Regions from separate parts of the Mammaliicoccus vitulinus genome, predicted to be linked through region 2. Evidence: predicted binding sites of a transcription regulator. Region 2 holds the regulator's gene; the other holds the start of a gene.
The links. The regulator NrdR, encoded in region 2, represses ribonucleotide reductase genes. The targets are predictions, from matches to a motif close to AACACNATATATNGTGTT.

Region 1: nrdI (class Ib ribonucleoside-diphosphate reductase assembly flavoprotein NrdI) is a predicted target of NrdR. The motif match lies at 9,283-9,300, and genes of this name have one in related genera.

The regions. Positions count from the first base shown of each region.
Region 1 covers NZ_CP118974.1:2,120,403-2,136,062, reverse strand. The annotation lists gene PYW35_RS10710 (ABC transporter ATP-binding protein) at 1-87, shown strand, start outside; gene PYW35_RS10705 (ABC transporter permease/substrate-binding protein) at 87-1,601, shown strand; gene hisC (histidinol-phosphate transaminase) at 1,707-2,774, shown strand; gene PYW35_RS10695 (5' nucleotidase, NT5C type) at 2,841-3,422, shown strand; gene PYW35_RS10690 (peptide MFS transporter) at 3,476-4,978, opposite strand; gene PYW35_RS10685 (peptide MFS transporter) at 5,827-7,341, opposite strand; gene queF (preQ(1) synthase) at 7,640-8,140, opposite strand; gene PYW35_RS10675 (DMT family transporter) at 8,140-9,024, opposite strand; gene nrdI (class Ib ribonucleoside-diphosphate reductase assembly flavoprotein NrdI) at 9,402-9,800, shown strand; gene nrdE (class 1b ribonucleoside-diphosphate reductase subunit alpha) at 9,763-11,868, shown strand; gene nrdF (class 1b ribonucleoside-diphosphate reductase subunit beta) at 11,896-12,867, shown strand; gene PYW35_RS10655 (FixH family protein) at 13,089-13,505, shown strand; gene PYW35_RS10650 (ABC transporter permease) at 13,631-14,602, shown strand; gene PYW35_RS10645 (iron chelate uptake ABC transporter family permease subunit) at 14,592-15,557, shown strand; gene PYW35_RS10640 (iron ABC transporter ATP-binding protein) at 15,554-15,660, shown strand, end outside.
Region 2 covers NZ_CP118974.1:1,088,354-1,104,013, forward strand. The annotation lists gene mutM (bifunctional DNA-formamidopyrimidine glycosylase/DNA-(apurinic or apyrimidinic site) lyase) at 1-445, shown strand, start outside; gene coaE (dephospho-CoA kinase) at 454-1,044, shown strand; gene PYW35_RS05500 (glyceraldehyde-3-phosphate dehydrogenase) at 1,276-2,310, shown strand; gene nrdR (transcriptional regulator NrdR) at 2,503-2,961, shown strand; gene PYW35_RS05510 (replicative helicase loading/DNA remodeling protein DnaB) at 2,973-4,352, shown strand; gene dnaI (primosomal protein DnaI) at 4,352-5,272, shown strand; gene thrS (threonine--tRNA ligase) at 5,586-7,514, shown strand; lysine riboswitch at 7,583-7,755, shown strand; gene PYW35_RS05525 (amino acid permease) at 7,843-9,336, shown strand; ribosomal protein L20 leader region at 9,389-9,514, shown strand; gene infC (translation initiation factor IF-3) at 9,539-10,069, shown strand; gene rpmI (50S ribosomal protein L35) at 10,095-10,295, shown strand; gene rplT (50S ribosomal protein L20) at 10,338-10,697, shown strand; gene PYW35_RS05545 (NUDIX domain-containing protein) at 10,849-11,472, shown strand; gene PYW35_RS05550 (hypothetical protein) at 11,475-12,401, shown strand; gene tig (trigger factor) at 12,498-13,778, shown strand; gene clpX (ATP-dependent Clp protease ATP-binding subunit ClpX) at 13,903-15,165, shown strand; gene yihA (ribosome biogenesis GTP-binding protein YihA/YsxC) at 15,343-15,660, shown strand, end outside.

The DNA of each region.
Region 1 (15,660 bases), 1.0 Mb from region 2:
GATAAAGGGGACAATGTTCCTAGCCATATTGTGACAAGACAATATGTATTTAGCTATTTGGCTGAAAAGAATAGAGGTGTTTCATAATGAATGCATTATTCGAAACGCTTGCAAGCAGAAAAGGTCAATTATTAGAGACATTATTAGAACATATACAGCTGTCATTTATTGCGTTGTTGATAGCTGTTGTGATCGCAGTGCCACTCGGTATATTACTTACTAAAACTAAAAAATTAGCAGAAGTTATTATTAATATAGCCGCTGTGTTACAAACAATTCCATCACTAGCATTGCTAGGTTTAATGATTCCATTGTTTGGAATCGGACGTCTTCCTGCAATTATTGCACTTGTTATATATGCATTATTGCCAATTTTAAGGAATACATATACCGGTATTAAAGAAGTCGACCCATCACTTATTGAAGCGGCACGAGGCATTGGTATGAAAACAGGACGAAGGTTGTCTAAAGTTGAATTACCGCTTGCTATGCCTGTTATGATGGCTGGTATTAGAACTGCTATGGTACTCATCATTGGTACTGCGACTTTAGCAGCGTTAATTGGCGCTGGTGGACTCGGAGATTTAATTCTTTTAGGTATTGATAGAAATAATACCTCATTAATATTGTTAGGTGCGATTCCAGCTGCAATATTAGCAATTTTCTTTGATGTCTTTTTAAGAATATTAGAGAAAATTTCATACAAAAAATCGTTAATTATTTTAGGGACGATATTAATCATTTTCTTACTGTCTGTTACAATACCTCTATTTGCCCAAAAAAGTGACAAAATTACTTTAGCTGGCAAACTAGGGTCTGAACCAGAAGTGATTACGAATATGTACAAAATATTAATAGAAGAAGAAACTGATAATACGGTAGAAGTAAAAGCAGGGATGGGTAAAACATCATTCTTGTTTAATGCATTAAAGTCTGATGAAATAGACGGTTATTTAGAATTCACAGGAACAGTTTTAGGAGAATTGACTAAAGAAACGCCGAAATCAACGACTGAAGAAGATGTCTATAACCAAGCTAACAATAGTTTAGACAAAAAATTCGATATGCAGTTGCTTGAACCGATGAAATATAACAATACTTATGCTTTAGCTGTTAAAAAAGAGTATGCAGAAAAGCATAATATTAAAACGATTTCTGATTTGGATAAAGTTAAAGATGATATTAGACCTGGTTTCACATTAGAATTTAATGATCGTGAAGATGGATACAAAGGTGTTCAGAAAAAATACGACTTGAACTTTAAAGATGTCAAAACAATGGAACCTAAGTTAAGATATCAAGCACTTGAAAGTAACGACATTGATTTAATTGATGCATATTCAACAGATGCTGAACTTAAAGAATATGGAATGGTCGTCTTAGAAGATGATAAAAAGCTATTCCCACCATATCAAGGTGCACCTTTAATGAAGAAAGAAACTGTGAAAGAGCATCCAGATGTCGTTAAAGCTATGAATAAACTAAAAGGTAAAATTTCGGATGAAGAGATGCAAGAAATGAATTATAGAGTAACGATTAAAGATGAAGTCGCTTATCAAGTTGCAAAAGAATATTTAGAGAAGAATGACTTGATTAGCTAAATACCATTGATTTATGAAAATGATTAGGTCTATAATACTAATAAATTACAAAACGGTAAATTTCGATTTACCGTTTTTTATATTTCAATTTGGAGGTCTTAGATTATGAAGCAACAGTTAAGTGAATTACAGGCATATCAACCGGGTTTATCACCGAGACAATTAAAAGAAAAGTATGGCATAGATGGAGAAATGGTCAAGCTTGCTTCAAATGAAAATTTATATGGTCCTTCACCAAAAGTAAAAGAAGCCATTAAAAATAATTTAGACGAATTATTCTATTATCCAGAAGTGAAACAGTTTGAAGTGAAAGAAACATTAAGCACATTCCTTAATGTAAAAAAAGAACAAATCTTTTTTGGTTCAGGTTTAGACGAAGTTATTATGATTATTTCAAGAACTGTCTTAGAGCCTGGCGATGAAATATTAACAAGTGATATGACGTTTGGACAGTACAAACATCATGCCATTATTGAAAGTGCACAAGTTAAAACAACACCACTTAAAGATGGTTATTTTGATTTAGATGCTATGTATGAACAAATCACAGACAAAACTAAATTAATATGGATATGTAATCCTAATAATCCTACTGGCACATATCTTTCACATGATGCCATCGAATCTTTTATTAAAAAAGTGCCTGATGACATTATTGTGTTAATTGATGAAGCGTATATAGAGTTTGCAGTTGCTGACGATATCCCAAACAGTTTAGAACTGTTATCAAAATATAACCAAGTAGTTGTGTTAAGAACGTTATCTAAAGCGTATGGACTAGCTTCACAGCGTATAGGGTATGCGATAGCGAATGAGTCTTTATTAGATCAATTAGATATCGTGAGACTGCCTTTCAACGTAACATCTTTATCTGCAGTTGCAGCAGATGCAGCGATAAAAGACCAAACTTATTTAAAAGAAATGACACAAAAAAATCGTCAAGAAATAGAGAAGTTTTTAAATGCTTCTTTCAAAGAACATATTTATGATAGCCAAACGAATTTTATATATGTAAATACTGAAGAGCCTCAAGTATTATATGATTATTTAATCAAAGAAGGATTTATTACACGACCATTTCCAAATGGCGTTCGAATTACGATGGGTTTCAGTGAACATAATGATAAAATGTTAAAAGTATTAGAAACATTTTTTGAAACGCATAATTCATAAAAAAGGAAAGTCATTAATTTCTTTGATATACTAGTAGACATTGATAGATATAAAGGAGTAGGTATAATGACGAAGCAAACAATCGGTATTGATATGGATGAAGTTCTAGCTGACACAATTAAAAAATTATTAAGACGTTACAATGAAGAAACTGCTTCAAATGTAACAATGGAAGAACTTAAAGGTACAAAAATACGTAATATGATGCCAGAGCACCAAGGTGTTCTTACGAGTATTTTAAGAGAGGATGGCTTCTTCAGAGATTTAGAAGTATTTCCGAATGCGATTGAAGTCGTTCAAAAATTAAATGAATATTATGACGTATATATTGTCACTGCGGCAATGGACGTACCAACTTCATTTGCTGACAAATATGATTGGCTAAGAGAACATATGCCATTTTTATCACCACAACATTTTGTGTTCTGCGGTGATAAAGGCATCGTCAATACAGACTACCTAATTGATGACAACCCTAAACAATTAGAAAGCTTTAATAACCACGCTCTTATGTATGCTGCCGATCACAATGCTGAGTATGATAAATGGCCAAAAGTTCAAAACTGGCTAGAAGTAGAAGAATATTTCTTAGGTGAGTACGGCGAGTACGCTAAACATCATGAAACTGTATCAGAATCATCAAAATAAATAAAAAATACGACATCAAGCTCAATGAGCTGATGTCGTATTTTTATGTTGTACTAGTGTATACCTTGCATAAGTTTTTTGATCTTTGGTGTCATGGCTAATACAATCAATGCCACGACAATTGCAATTGCACCAATTAGTCCGAAGTAATTTTGTTGTCCTAATGGTTCTATAAGTTTAACGAGTTGACCGTTAATACCTTGTGCTGTTGCGTTTGTTAAGAACCAAAGACTTAACATTTGTGCTGAAAATGCTTTTGGTGCAAGTTTAACAGACACACTTGATCCAGTAGGTGATAAACACAGTTCTCCGATTACACATAAGAAGAAGCTAAATATTAACCATATTGGATTCATCAGTTCTGCTTGTTGCATGGACATTGCAATCATCATAGCAATAAATGAAATACCTGCAAATGTTAAACCAATTACAAATTTAAGTGGTGTAGATGGATTGTATTTTCCTAACTTTTGCCACAAGAATGAAATAACTGGCGCAAATATAACGATGAAGAAAGGATTTATAGATTGGAACCAACCTGCTGGTATAACAAAGTTAATACCATATGCATTTAAATCTAATTGAGTGTGTTCTTGAGCAAATACCCCAAGTACGTTCGAACCTTGTTCTTGAATGCTCCAGAATAATACTGAAGCTAAGAAAAGCGGTATATATGCTATCAGTCTTGATTTTTCAGTGGCATCGATATCTGGACTGCGATACATAATTGCCCAATATATAAAGGGTACAACGATACCGACTATTAATACGATTAAACTAATTGAATTAAATGTAAGTTGTCCAATTGAATATAATATACCTAAAAGGATAACAATACCTATCGCACTATATGTAAATATTTTAGAATATTTCAGCTTTTCTTTATGATTTAAAGGGTTAGAAGGGTGATTTTCAACTTCTCCAAGACTTTTTCTTTGGAATAGTACATAAGCTATTAAAGCTAATAACATACCAAATGCTGCGATAGAGAAACCTTGATGAAATCCTATACTAACACGCACTTTGTCAATAATAAGTGGTGATATTAAGGCACCCATGTTAACTGACATGTAGAATATAACGAACCCTGCATCCAGTCTATTATCGCTCTTGTGGTACAAACCTCCAACAACGTTTGAAATATTCGGTTTCATTAATCCTGAACCTACGATAATAAGAATCATAGATATTAAAAATGCACCTAAACCAAATGGTAAAGATAATACTACGTGGCCTAACATAATAAGTACGGCTCCGTACATCAATGATCGACGTGAACCAAGTAATCTATCGGCAACCCATCCACCTAATATACCAGTCATAAATATGAGTGAACCATACATTGACATAACTTGTTGCGCTGTGATTTTATCTAATCCAAGCCCACCTTGACTAACAGAAAAGTATAAATAATACAGTAAAATCGCACGCATCCCGTAATAACTAAAACGTTCCCAGAATTCTACAAAGAATAATATGCCTAATCCACGTGGATGACCAAAAAACCCATGTTGAGGAACAGTTTCTACCATTTCCTCTCGCGTCATTTTGCTCATAAAAAATCGCTTCCTTTCTAAACTCCACCCAATTAGGTAAGTTTAAAGAACATTTTAACTCTATAAATTATAAAATTCAATAAAATTTTAATAAGTTCTAAAATTTTGAATAATCAAAAAAAATTATATTAAAAAGGAAAGTAACATACAGAATCACTTTTTATAATGCGTATGTTTTCTTGTGAAACATTTTCAGTCTTCTGAGTCTTCGTGCGTTTTACCCGTGAATTTATCAGAAACGCACAATATCTTCTGAGTCTTCGTGCGTTTTACCCGTGAATTTATCAGAAACGCACAATATCTTCTGAGTCTTCGTGCGTTTTATCCAAAATTTACCAAAAACGCACAATATTGTTTGAGTCTTGGTGCGATTTATCCGTGAATTTATCAAGTCAGGATCCACATGATAAATAGCAAAAAGATGACTGGGACATTAACATCCTAGATTAACAAGAAAGAGCGTAAATTCTTGAATAAATAGGAATTTACGCTCTTTTTCTTATATTGGTAGCCATTAAAGCTAAACCAATTTATGTACTTTAGATTTTAACTAATTTCACTATAATATTCTCCACGATTTTGCAAAGTGCTGACGCCCGGGGGAATAGTATGAGTGAGAGACTACAGGCTCGAGCCATACCCCCAGGCAAGCATGCACTTTCAAAATCGTAAGATTTTAAAACATACGGGCGTTCTATGTTGCTTGTTTGGTAAGTCTTGCAACATACAGCATGCACTTTCAAAATCGTAAGATATTAAAATATAAAAAATCTCTTCACTAGGCTTACCTAATGAAGAGATTTTCTATTTTGAGAATGGATATTTATGTCCCAGTCTCTTGATAAATTCTATTTTATGCCGCCCATCAATGTTTTGATTTTTGGACTAGCTACTAGAAGTAAGATAGCTATAATAATTGCTAAAATACCTGAGTATAAGAAGTAATCATTTGAACTTATACTCGTGTAAACTTTAACCATTTGAGCATTTAACCCTTGTGCCATAGCATTTGATAAGAACCAAACACTCATCATTTGAGCTGTAAATGCTTTTGGTGCTAATTTTGTTGTTGTTGATAAAGCGATTGGTGAGATACAAAGTTCACCAAGTGTTACTAGTAAGAAACTTGCGAATAACCATACTGGGTTGATTAATGATGAATCACTTGATAAAGGTACAACCATAATGATATATGAAAGACCTGCTAAGAATACACCTATAGAGAACTTATAAACAGTAGGTGGATTGAACTTACCTAGTTTAACCCATAAGATTGAGAATATTGGTGCGAATAGAATGATGAAGAACGGGTTAAGTGACTGGAACCAAGCTGCTGGTATGTTGAAATCAATTGCACCACCAGTTAGTTTAGCCATACTTAATTGTGTTTTAGTATCTGCAAATTGTGCTAATACTGTAGAACCTTGTTCTTGAATCATCCAAAACGCTACTGCAGCTATAAATAATGGTATGTACGCATACACACGTGTACGTTCGTAATCTTCCGTCTTTTTACTTACAGTAATTTTTATAAAGTAATAAATTGGTAATAGAACACCTAGAACTGAAATGAAGTTCGCAAAGTTCGGTAATGTTAATTGACCAAATATACTTAGAATAACGCAGACAATTGCGATGACTGCAACGACAATTGCAACGATTTTTGTAATTTTTTTCTTTTCTTCTGAATTTAACGGATCCGGTACTTCTATACCAGCTAGACCTAAATATTTCTTGTTTGTTAAGAAATAAATGATTAAACCGAGAAACATACCTACTGCCGCTACTGCGAAACCAGCATGGAAACCAACGTTAACTTGTAACCAACCGATTAATAGTGGTGATAGTAATGCACCTAAGTTGATTGACATGTAGAAAATTGTAAATGCTGAGTCCAATCTTGGATCATTTTTCTCATATAATAAACCAACAGTTGATGAAATGTTAGGTTTCAATAGTCCTGTACCAATGATTAAGAATAAAAGTGCGACTAATAATAAAGTGAAATTGCTCGGTAGTGATAATAGAACATGACCGATCATGATGAGTATTCCACCATAGAATAATGCATGTCGTGTACCTGTAATTCTATCAGCAATCCATCCACCAATGACACCACTCATATAAACAAGTGCACCGTAGATAGATACAATTTGAAGTGCTAAACCTTGATCAATGCCAAATCCGCCTTTTGCTACTGAATAGTAAATGTAGTAGGCAAGAATAGCCTTCATCCCATAATAACTAAATCTTTCCCAAAATTCAGTTAGGAACAATGTTGATAAGCCTTTAGGATGGCCAAAGAAACCAGTACGCGGTGTACTCTGGATAATTTCCTCTTTAGTATAATGTTTGTTACCCATTTTTTACTTCCCCTCATAATAAACTGTATTCATTTTTTAGATGTACTTAAAATTAGCACATGTTAAATTGTAATCGTTTCGTAAAATAAACACAAGTTAAAGATTAACAATATTCATACAATAGTGATTATTTAAAATAATTAAATACAGTAGCGTCAAGGGTTACACGTAATTTTAAAAAAAATTAATTTTGTAAGCGTTTTCTTTTATAGGTGGTTAATATGTCTATATATGTGAAAAATGTAAATGTTATATAGTGAAAAAACCACATCCGCAATAAAGGGATGTGGTATATGAATTATCTGTTATCTATATTTTCAGGATATAAGTCGTGATTCATCATGCGATATTCTGCCATTTTTTCATACTTTGAATCTGGTCTACCGTAGTTCGTATATGGATCAATTGAAATGCCACCTCGTGGCGTAAATTTACCTAAAACTTCTATATAATGGGGGTCCATTAATTCTATTAAGTCATTCATAATGACATTCATACAATCTTCGTGAAAATCTCCGTGGTTTCTAAAGCTAAACAGATATAATTTTAAAGATTTAGATTCTACCATTTTTACATTTGGAATGTAAGAAATATAAATAGTAGCAAAATCCGGTTGTCCAGTGATTGGGCATAATGATGTGAATTCTGGACAATTAAATTTAACGAAGTAATCTCTACCTTGGTGTTTGTTGTCAAACACTTCTAATACCTCTGGCGTATATTGATCGTGATATTGATTGTTTTGATTCCCTAATAATGTGATATCTTTTAATTCTTCTTTATTTCTTCCCTCTGACATTATGATTCTCCTTTTGAAATGGATTGTTTCGGTTTTGGATTTCTTTGAGCTTTTCTGAACATATAATATCCTGCAAGGAATATAATGATATATCCTAGATAGCTTAATAAATCGGGTACCTCTTTAAATATGATGAAACCGAGTAAAGCACTAAATATTACAGAAGCATATACAAATATTGAAATATCTTTAGCAGCAGCAAAACTATATGCGATTGTTATGCCAAACTGACCAATTGTTGCGAACACACCCGACATTAACAATATGATAACTTGTGATGTCGTCATCGGTTCAAATGTAAATATGACAAATGGGATTAATGCGACTGTTGAAAAGAATGAAAAATAAAAAACTGTTGTATAAGATTTTTCGCGTTGTCCTAATGGTCTTAAAGCTGTGTATGCGCCAGCAGCAAAAATACCTGATAGTAATCCGATAATTGCAGGGGTTGTATCTGAATCAAATGTAGGTTTAATGATGAAAAGTGCACCTGCAATTGCAACAACCATTGCAATAATTTGATATTTCCGGGCTTTTTCATTTAAAAACAATGCACAAAGTAGTATAGTCCAGAATGGATTTAATTTCATTAACATGTCTGCATCACTTAAAACCATATGATCGATTGCATAAATATTGAGCAACACACCAATTAAACCAAGTGTGGAACGTAATATAAGCAATGGTTGGTTTTCTAATTTACCGAAAAAGGGTGCTTTAAATTTGATAACGAAGTAAATGGGTACAATCATCGCAATAAGGTTTCTAAAGAGTGATTTTTGAAAAACCGGTAAGTCACCAGAAAGTCTGAAGAATACAGCCATTAAACTAAATCCTATTGATGAAATGAGTATGGCTATTATACCTTTAACTGTAGAGTTCATTTATACACCTTCCAATTTTTATCAATGAACATATATTATCATAATTCACTTTAAAAAGTATATGTCTTGTTAACGCATTTGGATTCTAAATATAAATTTTAAATGAAAGATATTTTTAAATGTTGATATAGCAATGTTTATTAGAAGATGTAGGAAAGTCAAGCCTATTTTTTTATAAAAATTAAGGTATTATAAGTGTTATGAATCATTTATAGTGTTATAATAAAACACACAATATAGTATGTGCATAAGAAATTGAACACTATATCTTGTGTTTTGCACATTTAGTACAAAAATGAATAAAGTGTTAAAATTTTTGTATTTTTAATTTTATAAATACAATTTGTTAAGTATATATATGTGGTAGGTGAAAGTTTATGAAGATAATTTATTACTCTTTAACAGGTAATGTAAGACGGTTCATTCAGAGGGCTGGATTGTCTGATACAATGGCTCTCACTGAGGCTAACAAAACAAATGTAATAAACGAACCATTTATAATGGTTACAGGTACAATTGGATTCGGCCAAGTACCTGACACTGTGCAAGATTTCTTGAATGTAAATCATCAACATCTTAGAGCGGTAGCAGGTAGTGGAAATAGAAATTGGGGACAGAATTTCGCGAAAGCAAGTGAAGAAATCGCGAATAAATATCATGTCCCTTTATTGATGAAATTTGAATTACACGGTAACCAAGAAATAGCAGATGAATTTAAAGAAAAGGTGGTTAATCTCTATGAAAATGATCAACAAACAACAGAAAAATCATATTGAATTAAACAATAAAGTAACTAAAAGAAGAGAAGACGGCTTTTTCGATATTGAAAAAGATCAAGAAGCTTTAGAAGTATATTTAGAAGAAATAGCAGAAAAAACAATCCAATTTAATGATCCAATGGAACGCTTGCACTTTTTAGTTGATCAAGACTTCTATTATGATTTATTTAAAGAATACAGTGAAGAATCACTTAAAGAGATCAACCAGTTTGCAGATTCAATTCCTTTTCAATTTGCAAGTTATATGTCAGCAAGTAAATTTTTCAAAGATTATGCATTAAAGACTAATGATAAATCCGAATATCTAGAAACATATAAAGAACACGTTATTATTGTGGCGCTATATTTAGCTAAAGGTAATGTTAAACAAGCTAAGCAATTTGTTGAAGGTATGATTGAACAACGTATTCAACCTGCAACACCAACATTCTTAAATGCTGGTAGAGCAAGACGTGGTGAGTTAGTCAGTTGTTTCTTACTAGAAGCAGATGATAGTTTAAATTCAATTAACTTTATCGATTCAACTGCTAAACAATTGAGTAAAATTGGTGGCGGTGTAGCTATTAATTTATCTAAATTACGTGCTCGTGGTGAAGCAATCAAAGGCATTAAAGGGGTAGCTAAAGGCGTACTTCCAGTTGCGAAATCATTAGAAGGTGGATTTAGTTATGCTGATCAGCTTGGTCAAAGACCTGGTGCAGGTGCAGTTTATTTAAACATCTTCCACTATGACGTACTAGAATTTTTAGATACTAAAAAAGTTAACGCTGATGAAGATATTAGACTTTCAACAATATCTACAGGCTTAATCGTTCCTTCAAAATTCTTTGATCTTGCTAAAGAAGGTAAAGATTTCTATATGTTTGCACCTCACACTGTTGAACGTGAATACGGTGTAACGCTAGACGATATTAACCTAGATGAATATTATGATGAGCTTGTTGCAAATCCTAATGTTATTAAAAAAGCTAAAGACGCTCGTGATATGCTCAATACAATTGCGCAAACACAATTACAATCAGGTTATCCTTATTTGATGTTCAAAGACAATGCGAATAAAGTACATCCGAACGCAAATATTGGTCAAATTAAAATGAGTAACTTATGTACGGAAATTTTCCAATTACAAGAGACATCTATTATTAATGATTACGGCACAGAAGATGAAATTAAACGTGATATTTCATGTAACTTAGGGTCATTAAATATCGTGAATGTAATGGAATCTAAGAAATTTAAAGATTCAGTTCATATCGGAATGGACGCATTAACAGTTGTTTCTGATGATACAGAAATTAAAAATGCTCCAGGTGTGAGAAAAGCGAACAGTGAATTACATTCAGTTGGCTTAGGCGTTATGAATTTACATGGTTATTTAGCTAAAAACAAAATTGGCTATGAGTCTGAGCAAGCAAAAGACTTTGCTAATGTATTCTTTATGACTATGAATTACTATTCTATTCAACGTTCAATGGAAATTGCGAAAGAAAGACAAGAAACGTATGTTGATTTCGATAAATCTGATTATGCTTCAGGTAAATATTTTGAAAAATATATTCAAAATGATATTAAACCACAATTTGATAATGTTACAGCATTATTTGAAGGCATTGACGTTCCAACAGCTGAAGATTGGAAAGCATTAGCAGAAGCGGTTAAAGAGAATGGATTATATCACGCGTACAGACTTGCTATTGCACCAACTCAAAGTATTTCATATGTGCAAAATGCTACAAGTTCAGTAATGCCTATCGTAGACCAAATTGAAAGAAGAACATATGGTAATGCAGAAACATTCTATCCAATGCCATTCTTATCACCAGAAACGATGTGGTATTACAAATCAGCATTTAATACAGATCAAATGAAATTAATTGATTTAATTGCAACAATTCAAGAGCACGTAGACCAAGGTATTTCTACAATCTTATATGTTAATTCAGAAATTTCTACACGTGAACTTTCAAGATTATATGTATATGCTCACCATAAAGGTTTGAAATCACTTTACTATACACGTAATAAATTATTAAGTGTTGAAGAATGTACAAGTTGCTCAATTTAATCATTTTAATAAGATAGGAGATCTAACATGAAGGCAGTAAATTGGAATACACAAGAAGATATGACAAATATGTTCTGGCGTCAAAACATCTCACAAATGTGGGTTGAATCAGAATTTAAAGTATCTAAAGATATAGCAAGTTGGGAAACACTTACAGAACCTGAAAAAAATGCATTTAAAAAAGCATTGGCAGGACTTACAGGTTTAGATACACATCAAGCAGATGATGGAATGCCACTAATAATGATGCACACGAGCGATTTACGTAAAAAAGCTGTGTATTCATTTATGGGTATGATGGAACAAGTACATGCGAAAAGTTATTCTCATATATTCACAACATTGTTACCATCTAGCGAAACAAACGAACTATTAGATACATGGGTTGTAGAAGAACCACATCTAAAATACAAATCAGATATAATTGTAGGAAACTACCATAAACTGTGGACTAAAGAGGCTTCTGTATATGATCAATATATGGCTAGAGTATCAAGTGTGTTCTTAGAAACATTCTTATTCTACTCAGGCTTCTATTATCCTTTATATTTAGCTGGACAAGGTCGTATGACAACTTCAGGTGAAATTATTCGTAAAATATTATTAGATGAATCGATTCATGGTGTATTTACAGGATTAGATGCACAAAGTCTGAAAAATGAACTTTCACAAGACGAACAAATTAAAGCTGATAGAGAAATGTATCGTATGCTTGATTTACTATATAAAAACGAATACGAATATACTAAAATGTTGTACGATGAAATAGGATTAACGAATGACGTAATGAACTATGTAACATATAATGCTAACAAAGCATTAGCAAACTTAGGATTCGAACCTTACTATGAAGAAAAAGCATTCAACCCGATTATAGAGAATGCTTTAAATACAAGCACTAAGAACCATGACTTCTTCAGTGTTAAAGGTGACGGTTACGTAATAGCATTAAATGTAGAATCACTTACAGATGACGACTTCGTCTTTGATGAAAAATAAAAGTTTAGGACATTAACATCCTAAATTAATATAAAAGAGCGTAAATTCTTCGAAAATAAGAGTTTACGCTCTTTTTACTATATTGTTTGCACACTTCGTCTTAAATGATCTTTTATAATTGATAGGCATTAAAAAGTTAACATATTTTTCATTATTTATTGAATTTAAAATGGATTTATTGTTTATAATGAGTGTAATAGCATGAAAGGTGGATTTTACTCATGAAAAGAATTGTGATAAGTATTTTAACGGTATTAATGATTTCTATGCTTGCAGCATGTGGAAATGATAAGAAGGAAGATGAGCATAATCATTCAGAACATAAGTCTTCTGATAAACCTCAAGCTTTAGAAGTAGCTTTAAATGTACCTAAAGAAGCTAAGAGTGGGGAAGAAGTTGAATTATCAGCGGAAGTTAAACTTGGGGATGAAAAGGTTAAAGATGCAGATGAAGTAATGTTTGAAATTGTTAAAGATGGGGACAAGGCTTCTTCTGAAATGAAGAAAGTTAAAGAAAATAAAGATGGCGTATATACTTTGAAATATAAGTTTAAAGAAGCTGGTAAATACAATGTAACGAGCCATGTTACAGCTAGGGATCAACATACAATGCCTAATCAAAATATTAATATTAAATAATTATTAAAGAGTAGTGGAATATAATTCCATTGCTCTTTTTTAAAATAGCATTGCATTTAATTTTATTCTTCATTACAATAGAGATAATGATAATCGTTATCAACTAATGAGAAGTAGGGTGTGACATGGGAAAGTTTTTAATGCGTTTAGATGTTTTAGCTATATTATTAGTAATCGCAACATTCTTCTCGATTTTTATAGGTGTCTCTGAGGTAAAACCTTTACATATATTTAATCTATCTGATGAACAAAAAAATATATTAGTATCGAGTAGGATTCCAAGAACAGTAAGTATTATTATTTCGGGTAGCTCTTTAGCAATTTGTGGGCTTATTATGCAACAGCTCACGCGTAATAAATTTGTTTCGCCAACAACGGCTGGAACAATGGACTGGGCTAGATTAGGTATTTTAATTTCTTTAATTGCTTTTCCAGAGGCAAATATATTAGTTAAATTACTATTTGCTACATTGTTGAGTTTGTTAGGAACAATGTTATTCATGCAAATTCTACAAAGAATTCAATTCAAAGATGTCATATTCATTCCACTAGTTGGTATTATGCTCGGAAATATCGTTTCTAGTTTTTCATCTTTTGTTGCTTTAAGAACGAATGCTGTGCAAAGTATAGGGAATTTCATGCAAGGTAATTTTTCGATTATTACAAGCGGTAGATATGAAATTTTATATATAAGTATTCCGTTATTGATTCTTGCATTTATATTTGCAAATCAATTTACGATTGCTGGAATGGGTAAAGATTTTAGTGTGAACTTAGGACTTAATTATCAAAAAGTCGTCAATATCGGGCTGATTATCGCATCAATTATTACCGCGCTCGTTGTTGTAACAGTTGGGATGATGCCTTTCTTAGGATTGATTATTCCAAACTTAATATCAATGTTTAGAGGTGATCATTTAAAAAATGCACTTCCACATACAGCTATTTTCGGCGCATTGTTTGTTATGATTTGTGATGTATTAGGTAGACTCATCATTTTCCCTTATGAAATTACAATTGGATTAACGATTGGTGTAATTGGTAGTTTTATTTTTATAGTAATGCTGATGAAAGGACGATCAAGAAATGCTCAATAGATTATCACCTGTACATAAATTAATCCTTTTATCTGTTTTAACACTACTGATTGCAGCATTGTATTTGTTTTATAATATTAATCCAAATATTCTAGAGTATCAATTAACGGGGCGTGTAAGAAAAGTAATTGCTATGTTATTAGTAGGTGGAAGTATTGCGGTGTCTACAGTAGTTTTCCAAACGATTACGAATAACAGGATTTTAACACCATCTATTATAGGTTTAGATGCTGTATATATGTTTATTAAGACTTCTTTAATATTTGTATTTGGTTCAACTTCGACAATTGTATTAAACTATCAATTGAATTTTATAATTACGCTTGTCGGAATGATTTTATTTAGTTTGTTTTTATTCCAAATATTATTTAGATCTAAAGATCAGAATGTATTCTTCATATTATTATTAGGTATTGTGTTTGGTACATTCTTCTCTAGTTTATCTAGCTTTATTGAAATGATGATTGATCCTGAAGAATTTTTATCTATACAAAGTGCAATGTTTGCAAGTTTTAGTGCTATTAATGAAAAGTTGCTCGTAATATCAGGTACAGCACTTTTAATCATGATTGTAATAGCATTTAAGATTAAGCCATATTTAGATGTATTGTCATTAGGAAGAGATCATGCCATCAATCTTGGCGTTAATTATATGAATGTGACAAGATGGCTCATGGTTATGGTTGCATTGCTTGTTACAATTTCAACTGCGCTTGTAGGTCCTATTACATTTTTAGGTCTACTCGTCGTTAATTTAGCACATGAATTTATGAAAGAATTTGAACACAAATATATACTGCCAGCTTCTATACTCATAAGTTGGATCAGTTTGTTTTTAGGTCAATGGGTAGTCGAACACATATTTGAAGGAAACACAGAAATTAGTATCATGATTAACTTTATAGGCGGTATTTACTTTATATTCTTAATTTTAAAGGAGCGTAATGTAGCATGATTAAAGTTCAAGGTTTAACAAAAGCTTATCATCAGAGCAAAGTCGTTGATGACGTTGATATAGAAATTGAAAAAGGTAAAATCACTTCTTTTATTGGACCGAA
Region 2 (15,660 bases):
ATATCCATCTGTACTTAAAATCGCACCAGAGCCTTTTGTTCAAGAGGCGTATGAACATTATCTCGACAAAATCACATCAAAGAAATTTATGAACAAGCCAATCAAAGTTGCTATTTTAGACCATACAGTTATTGCTGGTTGTGGAAATATTTATGCTTGTGAAGCTTTGCTAAGAGCAGGTGTGTTACCAACGAGAACGGTAAAAGATTTAAGTCAAGAAGAGCGAAAAAATGTATTTGATGAAGTGGTCAATGTTTTACAAGAAGGTATAGAAAACGGTGGATCGAGTATATCGGATTATTATAATGCTGATGGTGAAAAAGGAACGATGCAAGATAAGCATAATATATACGGTAAAAAGGTTTGTGGTCAATGTGGAGGCCCAGTAGAACAAAAAGTGATCGCAACTAGAAATACGCATTATTGTCCAAATTGTCAAAAGTAGGTGAAACAATGGCGAGTGTAATAGGGTTAACAGGTGGAATTGCCACTGGAAAATCGACCGCTTCAAACATATTAAAAGAGCGTGGATTTTATATAGTAGATGCAGATATCGCAAGTCGAAAAGCTGTCGCAAAAGGTAGTACAGGACTTAAACAAGTACAAGAAGTATTCGGTGATCAAGCAATAATAGATGGAGAAATGAATAGGCAATATGTAGGATCGGTAGTTTTTAAAGACGAAGCGATGCGACTAAAGCTCAATAATATCATCCATCCAATTGTTAGAGACATTATGGATGCAGAAAAGAAATTCGGATTAGAAAAAGGTAAAAAGGTAATTATGGATATACCTTTACTGTTCGAAAACAAATTACAAGATACAGTAGATGAAACGTGGTTAGTTTATACTACAGAAGAAACGCAAATTTCTCGTCTGAAACAACGCAACCAATTGAGTGACGACGAAGCAACTTCTAGAATACAATCACAAATGCCAATTGAAGAAAAAAAACAATTAGCAGATGAAATAATAGATAATAATGGAACATTAGAAGAATTAGCACAAAATATAGAAACATTAATTGAAAGCAAGCATTTATGATGCACTTTTGTTAAAAAATAGAACGCCTAATCTGTTTGAATTATCATACGGATTAGGCGTTTTTATGTTGTGGATTTTGTAGTGTATATGTAGAGATGCTGCTTTATGTATACATAGATAAGCTATTTAAAAATTTTCTCAAAAACATAATAGAAAACGTTTTCAATAAACTTTTAATGTGATATACTAATTGCAATAAATAGTATATCACATTAAAAGGGGTTCTCGACTATGAAGAAAAATATTGCAATTAATGGTTTAGGAAGAATTGGAAGAATGGTATTAAGAGGTTCACTTAAATCAGATTATTTAAACATTGTGGCTATTAATGCTTCTTACCCACCTGAAACAATTGCACATTTAATAAAATATGATTCAACACATGGTAAATTAGATGGCGATATTGAAGCGGTTGAAGATGGTATTGTTATAAATGGTCATAAAATATTACTTGTTTCTGAAAGAGATCCTAAATTATTACCATGGAGAACTTTAGGTATTGATATTGTTATTGAAGCGACTGGCAAGTTTAATCATGGAGATAAAGCTATCTCTCATATTGATGCTGGTGCTAAAAAGGTTATACTAACTGGACCTTCTAAAGGTGGACAAGTTCAAACAATCGTTAGAGGGGTGAATGATGATTCGCTTGATTTAAAAGAGTATGACATTATTTCTAATGCGTCATGTACGACAAATTGTTTAAGCCCAGTTGCAAAAGTTCTTAATGATTCATTTGGTATTGAAAATGGATTGATGACAACAGTGCACGCTTTCACGAATGATCAAAAAAATCTAGATAATCCTCATAAAGATTTAAGAAGAGCACGTTCTTGTGCAGATAGTATCATACCTACATCGACAGGCGCAGCGAAAGCTTTATCATTAGTACTTCCTGAATTGGAAGGCAAGATGCATGGTATGGCATTAAGAGTACCAACTTCGAATGTCTCTCTAGTAGATTTAGTTGTAGATTTGAAAACAGATGTAACTGTCGAAGATGTAAATGATGCTTTACGTCGTTCAAGTAAAGGTGCATTAAAAGGTATTATGGATGTGAGTGATGAACCACTTGTTTCTATAGACTTCAACACAAATCCTCATTCAGCAATTGTTGATGAACAATCTACAATGGTTATTGGCTCAAATAAAGTTAAAGTGTTAGCTTGGTATGATAACGAGTGGGGCTACTCAATGAGAGTTGTTGAATTAGCTGAACAAGTTGCTAATATACTATCAGAAGTTAAAGAACAAAAAATTTCATAATGAATATAGATTGTGCAAAGAACGTAATGTGGTAAATTTAATGCCACGTTACGTTCTTTTTGCTTAAAAATTATCTTTTGTAGCGTAAATGTATTAATGTATACCATATGTAAAATAGTGAGCATTTAAAAAAATACGAAACTACTGTATAATTTGTATATGAATAATAAAAGTATATAAGAGGTGAAACGAATGAGGTGTCCTAATTGTAAATATGAAAATTCTAAAGTAGTAGACTCTAGACACGCTGATGATTTAACTGCGATTAGAAGAAGAAGAGAATGTGAATCATGTGGATTTCGTTTCACAACTTTTGAAAGAGTAGAACTAACACCTTTAATTGTTGTTAAAAAAGATGGTGCTAGACAAACTTTTAATAGAGATAAAATATTGAACGGACTCGTTCGTTCATGTGAAAAAAGACCTGTGGCTTACCAAAAGCTTGAAGAAATTACAAATCAAGTAGAAAAAGAATTGAGATCTGAAGGTATAACAGAAGTATCTTCTAACGATATAGGTGAAAAAGTAATGGAACACTTAATGGAAGTGGATCAAGTTTCATATGTAAGGTTCGCTTCAGTATATAGAGAATTTAAAGATGTAGATCAATTATTAAAATCGATGCAAGGAATATTGAAAGACCGAAAGTAAGGTGAGTATTAATGGCGGAATATTTTAATGGCGTAAAACCTAGCGATGGATTTTACGTTAAATCAAATTATAATTATACACATGTCCATCAAGATATATTAATCAGCTTATACACGCCATTAATTGGGACAGATGCGATTGGTGTTTATTTATATTTATCACAGTTTAATTTTCATAATGAGACAGAAGCATATAATCATTACACAATAATGAATGATTTGAAAATAAATTTATCTAGCTTTAGAGATTCATTAGATTTATTAGAGGGTATTGGTTTGCTCAAGACTTACTTTAAGACTAATCAAGAAGAGCAAACATTTATATATATGTTGGAACAACCTGCAACTACTGAGCAATTCTTCAATGATCCTTTGCTATCTGTATTTTTATATCAACAAATTGGCAAATCTAGATATCTTTCACTGAAAAATAGATATAAGGATAGCAGTATTTCAACATCTGCATATCATGAAGTTACAAAAAGTTTTACAGATGTGTTTAAAGTGCCTAAACTATCAGAAATAGAACAGCAAGATGATATTCAAATCAAACCGGATGTGAAAAATAAAGGACTAGATTTATCAGATGTGCGATTTGACTTTGAAATGTTAGAGCTGTTATTAAACAATCATTTGATATCTAAAGAAATATTGAATAAACAAACGAAAGAAGTCATTATTCAAATTGCAACTTTATATGGCATTACGCCTGTAGAAATGAAATCAATTATTCTAAAATCTATTACGGAAAACCAAACCATTTCGTTACAAGATTTAAGAAAGCACGCACGCTCCATTTATCAAATTGAACATGAGGGAGAACTTCCAACATTAGATTTGAAAAAAGAGAGCGTGAAAGCTAAACAAAATGATGCTAAACAAGAAGTAGATTCTTTATTATCGTGGTTTGAGCTGTTAGACACTACAAGTCCAATTGAGATGTTGGCGTCATTTACAAAGTCAGAACCAACTATTTCACAAAAAAGAGTTGTAGAAGACGTTGTAACGAGAGAAAAATTGCCATATGGTGTCATGAACATATTATTGCAGTATGTAATGTTTAAAAATAATATGCAATTACCTAAAGCATACATTGAAGAAATTGCTTCAAATTGGAAGAAGTTAAAACTAACATCTGCTGAAGAAGCGTATCATTATATTAAAAATCTTGATAAACAAACAGCTGAAAAGAAAAAAGAACGAAATAATAAAGCAAATAACACATTTAAATTGAAATCAATTGAAAAAACACCTGAATGGTTATTAAAACAAAAGTCAGCTGAAACGCCAAAAGAAGAACAGAAAAATAATGAATCTGATGCTGCTTTTGAAAAACGAAAACAAGAGCTTCAAAAAGAAATGGAAGCTTTTTGGAAAGAAGGTGATCATTAATGGAACCACTAGGCCAACATTTGAAACAAAATAAAGATTTTCAAAAGAGACTAGAAAAAATAAAAAGAGAAACGTTAACGCATAAAGAAGTTAAAGCATTTTTAGATGAGCATCGATCAGAATTAACGAATGAAATAATTGAAACAGATTTAGATCAGTTACAAGCCTATAAAGACCAATCAAAATGCTGCGAAAAATGCAGTAGTTACCGTAATTGCATTAATTTTGTTAAAGGGCATGTCCCGGAATTATATATTCAAAATGATCACATAAAGACAAGGTATTTACCTTGTCCGAACAAAATTGAATATGATGAACGTAAATTTGAATCAAATCTTGTGACATCATTCCAAATGCCTGAAGAAACGTTGAAGGCAACGATTAAAGATATATACGTTGATAATGAATCTAGAATGGTTATTATTAAAAAAGCTATGGAAATATGTAATAAAATCGTTTCAGGCGAAGACACTAAAGGCCTCTATATTCATGGACCATTTGGATCGGGTAAATCATATATTTTAGGAGCGATATCTAACCAGCTTAAGTTGAAAAAGCAAGCTTCTACAATTATTTACTTACCTGAATTTATAAGAGTGTTGAAAAATGGTTTTAATGACGGTTCGTTTAGTGAACGATTTGAGTCCGCTCGTGAAGCGAAAGTGCTCATGCTAGATGATATCGGGGCAGAAGAATTAACACCGTGGGTAAGAGATGAAATTTTAGGACCTATATTACACTATAGGATGGTTCATAAACTTCCTACATTTTTCAGTTCTAATTTTAACTTCGACGAATTAGAGTTTCACCTTAGTAAAACAAGACAAGGTGCTGAAATTACGAAAGCGAGTCGTATTATGGAAAGAATCAAAACCATTACTGAAGATTATGAACTAGAAGGCAAAAACTATAGAGCTTAATTTTAGCTTGATATTTTAGATTAGAGTTGTATAATTGAGTTATCTTAAATGAATATAAAAATTTAGAGGACATGACGTCTATAAAGCATTCACAGAGAGTCTCATATCGCTGGAATTGAGATAATGCAATATAAATGGTTACTCCCTCATACATGATGCGTTAATCCGCATTCGGCTCAAGACCGTTATCTTATGTAGAGTTATCGTGCTTAAATAAGCGCGTTAATGAGGGTGGTACCGCGAGAGATTTCGTCCCTTTGGATGAGGTCTCTTTTTTATGTTCTTTAATAGAAAAAATGAGGAGGAAGTCGTTATGAGTGAAATAAACATTAAATTTCCAGATGGTAGTGTGAAAGGGTTCGAGCAAGGCACAACTACAGAAGAAATAGCCCAATCTATTAGTCCAGGTTTAAGAAAAAAAGCTGTTGCCGGTAAATTTAATAACCAATTAGTAGATTTAACAAGACCTTTAGAAAATGATGGAGAATTAGAAATTGTTACACCAGGTAGCAATGAGGCATTAGAAGTATTAAGACACTCTACTGCACATTTAATGGCTCAAGCTTTACAAAGATTGTATGGTGACGTGAAGTTTGGTGTGGGTCCTGTTATTGAAGGTGGATTCTATTATGACGTAGACACTGAACATAAAATATCTAGTGACGACTTCGAAACAATTGAAAAAGAAATGAAACAAATCGTGAATGAAAACTTTAAGATTGCGCGTAAAGTTGTAAGTCGTGATGAAGCAAAAGATTTCTTTACAAATGATGAGTACAAATTAGAATTAATAGATGCAATTCCTGAAGATGAGAACGTAACACTTTATTCTCAAGGTGAATTTACTGATTTATGTCGAGGCGTTCACGTACCTTCAACTTCAAAAATTAAAGAATTTAAACTTTTATCAACTGCAGGTGCTTACTGGAGAGGCGACTCTAATAACAAAATGCTACAACGTATTTATGGTACTGCTTTCTTCGATAAAAAAGAATTAAAAGCTTATCTAAAAGTATTAGAAGAAAGAAAAGAACGTGACCATAGAAAAATTGGTAAAGAGTTAGAGTTATTTACTACGAATCAAGATATTGGTGCTGGTTTACCATTATGGTTACCAAACGGTGCAACAATTCGACGTGAATTAGAGCGTTATATCGTGGACAAGGAAGTCGCAATGGGTTATGACCATGTTTATACACCAATTATGGCAAATGTTGATTTTTATAAAAAATCTGGTCACTGGGATCATTATCATGAAGATATGTTCCCTACAATGGACTTAGGAAACGAAGAACTTGTTCTTAGACCGATGAACTGTCCTCACCATATGATGATTTATAAAAATAGCCGTCATTCATATAGAGAATTACCAATTCGAATTGCAGAATTAGGTATGATGCATAGATATGAAGCGAGTGGAGCAGTATCTGGTTTGCAACGTGTCCGCGGTATGACTTTAAATGATGCGCATATCTTTGTTAGACCTGATCAAATCAAAGAAGAATTCAAACGCGTTGTAAACATGATTCTTGATGTATATGATGATTTCGGATTCGAAGATTATACATTTAGATTAAGTTTACGTGACCCAGAAGATAAAGAGAAATATTTTGACGATGATGATATGTGGAATAGAGCGCAAGCTGTTCTTAAAGAAGTTATTGACGAAATGGAGTTACCATATGAAGAAGCAATTGGTGAAGCGGCATTCTACGGTCCTAAATTAGATGTTCAAGTGAAAACAGCAATGGGTAAAGAAGAAACTTTATCTACTGCGCAACTTGATTTCTTATTACCAGAAAAATTTGATTTAACTTATATCGGTAATGACGGTGAAGAACATCGTCCTGTTGTCATCCATAGAGGTGTTATTTCAACTATGGAAAGATTCACTGCATTTTTAATAGAAGAAACAAAAGGCGTGTTCCCAATTTGGTTAGCGCCGAAACAAGTAGAAATTATTCCTGTTAATGCTGATTTACATTATGATTACGCTAGAACATTACATGATGAATTGAAATCTCAAGGCGTACGTGTTCACATCGATGATCGTAATGAAAAGATGGGTTATAAAATACGCGAAGCTCAAATGAAAAAAGTTCCATATCAACTCGTTGTTGGTGACAAAGAAGTGGAAAATCAAGAGGTAAATGTCCGCCAATATGGTTCTAAAGATTCGAAAACTGTCGAAAAAGATGAGTTCATCTGGAGCTTAGTAGATGAAATTAGATTGAAAAAGTAATAAGCTATTGAAATTCATTGTGTCATCGGGTATAGTTTTAATAGTAAATTTAATTAAATATTCCTCAGTAATGAGTTAGAGGTTGCAATATTCAATAGTAATTATTCAGAAGCGTAATGGCGCATATGTTGAAATAATGAAAGGGGATATTGCCGAAATAAATAGTAACCATGATGCTATTTATTGGGCCAGTGTTTAATAAATACTGGACTGTCACACTAAGTGATGTGCTACCAATTTGTATGGAATGAACATATATAGGTCGCATATCTTGAGGATATGCGACTTTTTTAGTGGCTCGATTGTGGAATGGAGAAAGGAAATAACAATGTCTCAAGAAAAATCAACAAACAATGTTCAAAGAAAGCTTAAAGATAGACATATATCAATGATCGCTATTGGCGGTTGTATAGGTACAGGTTTATTTATGACTTCTGGCGGTGCTATTAGAGATGCTGGACCAGGAGGGGCGCTATTAGCATATGCAATAGTCGGATTAATGGTGTTCTTTCTTATGACATCTCTAGGAGAAATGGCAACGTATTTACCGGTTTCAGGATCATTTAGTACGTATGCGACACGATTTGTAGATCCTTCATTAGGATTTGCGCTAGGTTGGAATTACTGGTTCAACTGGGTTATTACAGTTGCAGCTGATATTACGATAGCTTCTCAAGTTGTCAGCTATTGGGAACCGCTTGAAATTATTCCATCGTGGCTATGGAGTGTAATATTTATGGCCATTATATTCGGTTTAAATGCTCTTTCTGTTCACGTGTATGGAGAAAGTGAATATTGGTTTGCCTTCATTAAAGTTGCTACAGTTATTATCTTTATTGGAGTCGGTTTATTAACAATATTCGGTTTGTTAGGCGGAGAATATTTAGGATTCAATAACTTCGTAGCAGGTGACGCACCATTCTTAGGTGATTCTAATGTTAATACATTCTTGCTCGTGTTAGGTGTATTCTTAGTAGCAGGATTCTCCTTCCAAGGTACAGAACTCATCGGTATTACAGCTGGTGAATCTGAAAATCCTGAGCGTGCTGTGCCTAAAGCGATTAAACAAGTATTCTGGAGAATTTTATTATTCTATATTTTAGCAATTTTTGTAATTGGTATGATCATTCCTTATACGAACCCTAATTTAATGGGTGGAGATGAAGTGGCTAAATCGCCATTTACACTCGTATTCGAAAACGCTGGTTTAGCATTTGCAGCTTCATTTATGAACGCAGTAATTTTAACATCCGTATTATCAGCTGGTAATTCTGGTATGTATGCTTCAGTGAGAATGCTCTTCTCTATGAGTAAAGATAAACTTGCTTCACCTGTATTTTCAAAAACAAATAAATTCGGTGTTCCTTATACAGCGCTTATGGCTACAGCAGTCGTTGTTGTCATTATATTTGCGATTGAGCACTTAAGTGGTGGTGCATATGAATATATTATCGCTGCTTCAGGTATGACAGGATTTATTGCTTGGTTAGGTATAGCAATTAGTCACTATAGATTTAGAAGAGCTTTTGATATTCAAAATTATGATAAAACAAAATTAAAATATACAGCTAAATTATTCCCATTCGGACCACTATTCGCTTTTGCACTTTGTGCGGTTGTAATTGTTGGTCAAGATGTTGATTTCATTCAAACAGGTGAGTTTGAACCTAGAAGATTCTTCATCACATATATGGGTATTCCAGTATTTTTAGCATTCTTTATATTCCATAAAGTGAAATATAAAACAAAAATGATTCCACTAAAACAAGTTGATTTAAGTCAAGACGTGGATATGCAAGTATTTGAAAAGAATATTAAATAAAGATTGACATGAACGTTTATAATTGGTAAGATAAGTCTTGTTGAATACGAAACGGACCAAGTAGAAGCATACCCGCTTCTCACCTGTAGTGACGCGTAAAGCTGTTAGCAGGTACAATAAACCTTTAATGTTTATGGATGAGAGCGGGTGCATTGTGCATTCGTTCTTTTTTTTCTTGGACGACTTCGTAAAATTCTAGGAGGTGTCAACCATAGCTAAAGATCAGACTCAAATTAATGACAAAATTCGTGCGAAAGAACTTCGCCTTATAGGTCAAAATGGTGAACAAATTGGTGTTAAATCTAAAATTGAAGCAATTGAAATGGCTGAAAGAGTAGATTTAGACGTAGTAATCGTAGCACCAACTGCAAAACCACCTGTTGCAAGAATTATGGATTATGGTAAATATAAATTCGAACAACAGAAAAAAGAAAAAGAAATGCGTAAGAAACAAAAAGTAGTTAATGTTAAAGAAATTCGATTAAGTCCAACTATCGAAGAACATGACTTTGAAACAAAATTAAAGCATGCTCAAAAATTCTTATCTAAAGAAGATAAAGTTAAAGTATCTATTAGATTTAGAGGTCGTGCGATTACGCATAAAGAAATTGGTCAACGTGTGTTAGAACGCTTTGCAGAATCTTGTAAAGATATAGCAACAGTTGAGCAAAGACCTAAAATGGAAGGGCGTTCAATGTTCTTAATGTTATCGCCAATTTCAACTGAAAAATAAACCGAAATAATAGGAGGAAATCTCAATGCCTAAAATGAAAACTCATCGTGGAGCAGCTAAACGTGTTAAAAGAACTGGTTCAGGTCAATTAAAACGTTCTAGAGCGTTCACTTCACATTTATTTGCAAACAAATCTACTAAAGCGAAACGTAAATTACGTAAAGCTTCATTAGTTTCTAAATCAGATACAAAACGAGTTAAACAAATGTTAACGTACGTAAAATAATAAACATAGCGGACTAATGGTCCATTTTAAGGAGGAATTATAATGCCACGTGTTAAAGGTGGAACAGTGACGAGAGCTCGTCGTAAAAAAGTTTTAAAATTATCTAAAGGTTACTTTGGATCAAAACATACATTATATAAAGTTGCTAAGCAACAAGTTATGAAATCAGGTAACTATGCTTACCGTGACCGTCGTCAGAAAAAACGTGAATTCCGTAAATTATGGATTGCACGTATCAATGCGGCATCTCGTCAAAACGACATCAGCTATAGCCGTTTAATGAATGGTCTTAAATTAGCTGGTATTGATATCAACCGTAAAATGCTTTCTGAAATCGCTGTTTCAGATGAAAAAGCATTTGCTGAATTAGCTACTAAAGCTAAAGACGCTTTAGCTAAATAATAGCTGTTCATATACGCAATTTAAACTGTCGATAAAGGATTGAACTTTATCGACAGTTTTTTTATGAAAAAAGGGAGGAATAGCCCCATCTCCTTTACGCTTTATATTCCCTTTGATAAAATAGTGTAGAAAAAAGAATAAGGAGAATAATATGTCTAAATTTGACGAAATGATAACAGTTGTACCAAGAAAGACAATTTTTAATGATGAAGCGTATCAATTCGATGGCTTTAAATCAATTCAAGATGAAGAAACAAAATATATTTATGAAACAATTAATCAATATGAAACAAAGAGACGTGGAGATATGGAGGAAGACCCTTCATATAAACAATTGATTTCGTATTGCATATTAGAAAATGAAAATGACGAAGTATTGGTTTATGAACGTTTAACTGGTGGTGGTGAAGGTAGACTTCATGGCTTAAGTTCAATTGGCGTAGGAGGACATATGAATGATGTTCCTGGCGCTACTAATGTTGAAGAAGTTATAAGAGAAAACGCAGCACGTGAACTAGAAGAAGAAGTTGGTTTAAATAAACAAGATGTAGAAAATATGGAATTAATCGGCTTTATCAACGATGATCAAAATGAAGTTGGAAAAGTTCATATAGGTGTTGTCTTTAAATTAAAAGTTGATAAAGAAAGTGTAGAAGCTATCGAGACTGATACATTGAAAATCAATTGGGTTAATCAATCAGAATTGTCGCATAATGAAAACTATGAAACATGGAGTAGTCTTATTATAGACGGCATATATAGAAGAGGTGAGTAACCTTGAGTGAAATCATTCCATTTCCAAAATTGAAAAATCAGCTCATTACGAGTATTAATCAAGCAATAAAAAATGGACAGTTTGATGAAGCTTATCAAACGTTTGAATTATATGAACAACATTTTGCGATGGATGAAGAACTTTCATTAAAAAAATGTGAAGTCTTAAAAGAGTGTGGCCATTATTTAGAATTAAGAGAAGAAGCAAGTATATTGTTAAATCAAGGACATGATTATTACGATAAAATTGTTGTTTATTTTGTCGAAAGCTTATATTATTTAGAACAGTATCAAACAGTAGTTGAAATCATTAATCAAATTAAAGATGAAAACATTGAACATTCTACTAGAATGTCGCTACTTCCAATTCAAGATATGGCAAAAGATAAACTCGACCAAAGACAGCTTAAAGCTTCAGAGGTATTAAGAACGTTTCAAGAAACACAATTTGAAGAGCAAATTAATCTATTGATAGATTTAATTGATAATCACTTAGGTGTATTTAATTTAACGTTAGCTCAAATTATAGAGAACGAATCACTGCATCCTAATGTACAAAGTTTAATTTTAGAGTATTTGAGATTAGGCGAATGGTCTGCAGATGTAAAATTTGAAAAGCTAAACGAGATTATAACCGTTAACCCCATCGAATTAGATGGCATTGAAAGAACAAACATTAACAAAAATATCATTCCTAAAATAATAGATCAACTTGAAATTGATAGTCCTTCATCAATTGAATTAGCTAAAAGTTTACTGAATCAACACGCTATAGTAATGTATCCAATTACGTTTAGTGAGATAAAAGATGAAAATTTAATTGCGTGTTACTTGAAACTTTTATCAGAACGTTTTAATATAGACGCTAACTACAAAAGTGTAAATCAAGATGATTGGCAAAAATTTATTGATTTTATTCAAAAATTGTAATGAATATAAACACTATAGTTGAAACATCAGAAAGCTATGTTATAATTAAAGAGTTGAAAATTAATAAAATTAGGATAATCACGGAGGTTTTTATTCATGACAGCAACATGGGAAAAGAAAGAAGGTAACCAAGGTTTATTAACTGTTACGGTTCCTACAGAAGAAGTAAATAAAGGTTTAGACAAAGCATTCAAAAAAGTTGTTAAAGAAATTAATGTACCTGGCTTCCGTAAAGGTAAAATGCCAAGACCATTATTCGAACAAAGATTTGGTGTTGAATCATTATACCAAGACGCATTAGACTTCATTTTACCTGAAGCATACGGTAATGCAGTTGAAGAAGCAGAAATCAATCCAGTTGATCGTCCGGAAATTGACGTTACACAAATGGAAAAAGGTAAAGAACTTATCTTTGAAGCTACTGTAACAGTTGAACCAGAAGTTGAATTAGGTGACTATAAAGGTCTAACTATAGAAAAACAAGATCGTGAAGTAACTGACGAAGAATTCGACAAAGCATTAGAAGACGCAGTGAGTCGTCAAGCTGAATTAACAGTTAAAGATGGCGAAATCGCTGAAGGCGACGTTGTAAACATTAACTTTGATGGTTATGTTGACGGTGAAGCTTTTGAAGGCGGACAAGCTGAAGGTTACGATCTTGAAATTGGTTCTGGATCATTTATTCCAGGATTTGAAGAACAACTTATTGGTCTTAAAGCGAATGATAGCAAAGATGTTGTTGTCACTTTCCCTGAAGAATATCACGCTGAAGAGTTAGCTGGTAAAGAAGCAACATTCAAATGTGAAATTAATGATGTGAAATCAAAAGAAATTCCAGAATTAGATGATGAATTAGCTCAAGAGCTTGATGAGTCAATTAAAACTGTAGACGAGTACAAAGAAAAATTACGTAAAGATTTAGAAGATGCGAAAGTAAATCAAGCGGAAGCAACTGAAAAAGAAGAAGCGATCACTAAAGCTTCTGACAATGCTAAAGTTGAAATTCCTGAAGCTATGATTAACACTGAATTAGATCGCATGATGCAAGAATTCGAACAACGTATATCACAACAAGGTTTAAACCTTGAATTATACTATCAATTCTCAGGTCAATCAGAAGAAGAACTTAAAGCACAAATGAAAGAAGACGCTGAAAAACGCGTTAAAACTAATTTGACTTTAAAAGCTATCGCTGATGCAGAGAATATTGAAGTTTCTGATTCAGATGTTGAAGCAGAATTGACTAAAATGAGTGAACAATTTGGATTATCTGTTGAAGATATTAAATCAACATTAGGTAATAACGACATTTTAATTAACGACCTAAGAATCCAAAAAGTTATTGACTTATTAGTTGCTGAATCAGTTGGAGAATAATTGTTATTCAGTATTAAATTAATTATAGTAGCAGAATTTTTCTGCTACTATTCTTTTTTTAGTTCGTTTAATTTGAAAAAGTAAAAAACATTTAGTATAGTCTAAAAAGAATAGGGGTGTAAAAATGTTTAAATTTAACGATGGTGAAGAAAACTTAAAATGTTCTTTCTGTGGTAAAGAGCAGGATCAAGTTAAAAAACTTGTAGCTGGTAGTGGTGTATATATTTGTAATGAATGTATAGAACTTTGTTCTGAAATAGTAGAAGAAGAATTGAAGTCACAAGAGCCAGAACAATTTACTGAAGTTCCTACACCTAAAGAAATTATGGAACAATTAAATGATTATGTTATTGGACAAGAAAATGCTAAAAAATCATTAGCAGTTGCTGTCTATAACCATTATAAACGTGTTCAACAACCTTCAGAAAGTGAAGATGGTGTTGATTTACAAAAAAGTAATATCGCATTAATTGGACCTACTGGTAGTGGTAAAACATTACTAGCTCAAACATTAGCTAGATCTTTAAATGTTCCATTTGCTATTGCAGATGCAACGAGTTTAACAGAAGCTGGTTATGTAGGTGAAGATGTAGAGAATATATTATTAAGATTAATCCAAGCAGCAGACTTTGATGTTGAAAGCGCTGAAAAGGGTATTATATATGTTGATGAGATTGATAAAATCGCACGTAAATCTGAAAACGCATCTATAACAAGAGATGTTTCCGGTGAAGGTGTTCAACAAGCATTGCTTAAAATATTAGAAGGTACTACAGCAAGTGTACCGCCACAAGGTGGCAGAAAACATCCTAACCAAGAGTTTATTCAAATAGATACAACTAATATTCTATTTATTCTTGGTGGTGCGTTTGATGGTATTGATGAAGTTATCAAACGTAGATTAGGTGAAAAAATAATTGGTTTCAGTAGTTCAGGTGAAGAAATTAGCGATGAAGAATCATTGTTATCACAAATCAGACCGGAAGATTTACAGTCTTATGGTTTAATCCCTGAATTTATCGGTAGAATTCCAATTGTAGCTAATTTAGAAACGTTAGATGTTGATGCATTGAAAAACATTTTAACTCAACCTAAAAACGCATTAGTAAAACAATATACTAAAATGCTTGAATTAGATGATGTTGAATTACAATTCGATGAAGAAGCACTAACAGCGATAAGCGAATTAGCTATAGAACGTAAAACAGGCGCGCGTGGATTGCGTTCTATTATTGAAGAAGCTTTAATTGATATCATGTTTGATATTCCATCAAGTAGCGATGTTAGCAAAGTTGTCATCACAGAAAATACAATTAGAGATAATAAATTACCTAATTTATTTGATAGTGAAGGTAACTTAATAAATGATGAAAAGACATCAGCATAACTATAAATGATCTATAAGAGGCTGGGACAAATTATTTGTCTCAGCCTCAATCATTTATAATGGGTGGTACAATGAAATCTTATTTCAACATTAGATTTCTGTTTCGCTCCGTTTGCTTTGTTTAAAATATAAGCAATATAAGATATAATAAAAGAAACAAACTTGTAGGAGAAAACAATGAAAATTAATCCGAATAACGTAGATATTATAATAAGCGCAGTTGATCCAAAGCAATATCCTGAAACTGGTTTACCTGAGATAGCGCTTAGTGGACGTTCTAATGTTGGTAAATCAACGTTCATTAATACACTAATCTCAAGAAAAAAAGTAGCAAGAACTTCATCTAAACCAGGGAAGACGCAAACATTGAACTTCTTTAACGTAGATGAACAACTTATTTTTGTAGATGTGCCAGGCTATGGTTATGCAAAAGTAAGTAAAAAACAAAGAGAACAATTTGGTAAAATGATAGAACAATATTTAACGACTAGAGAC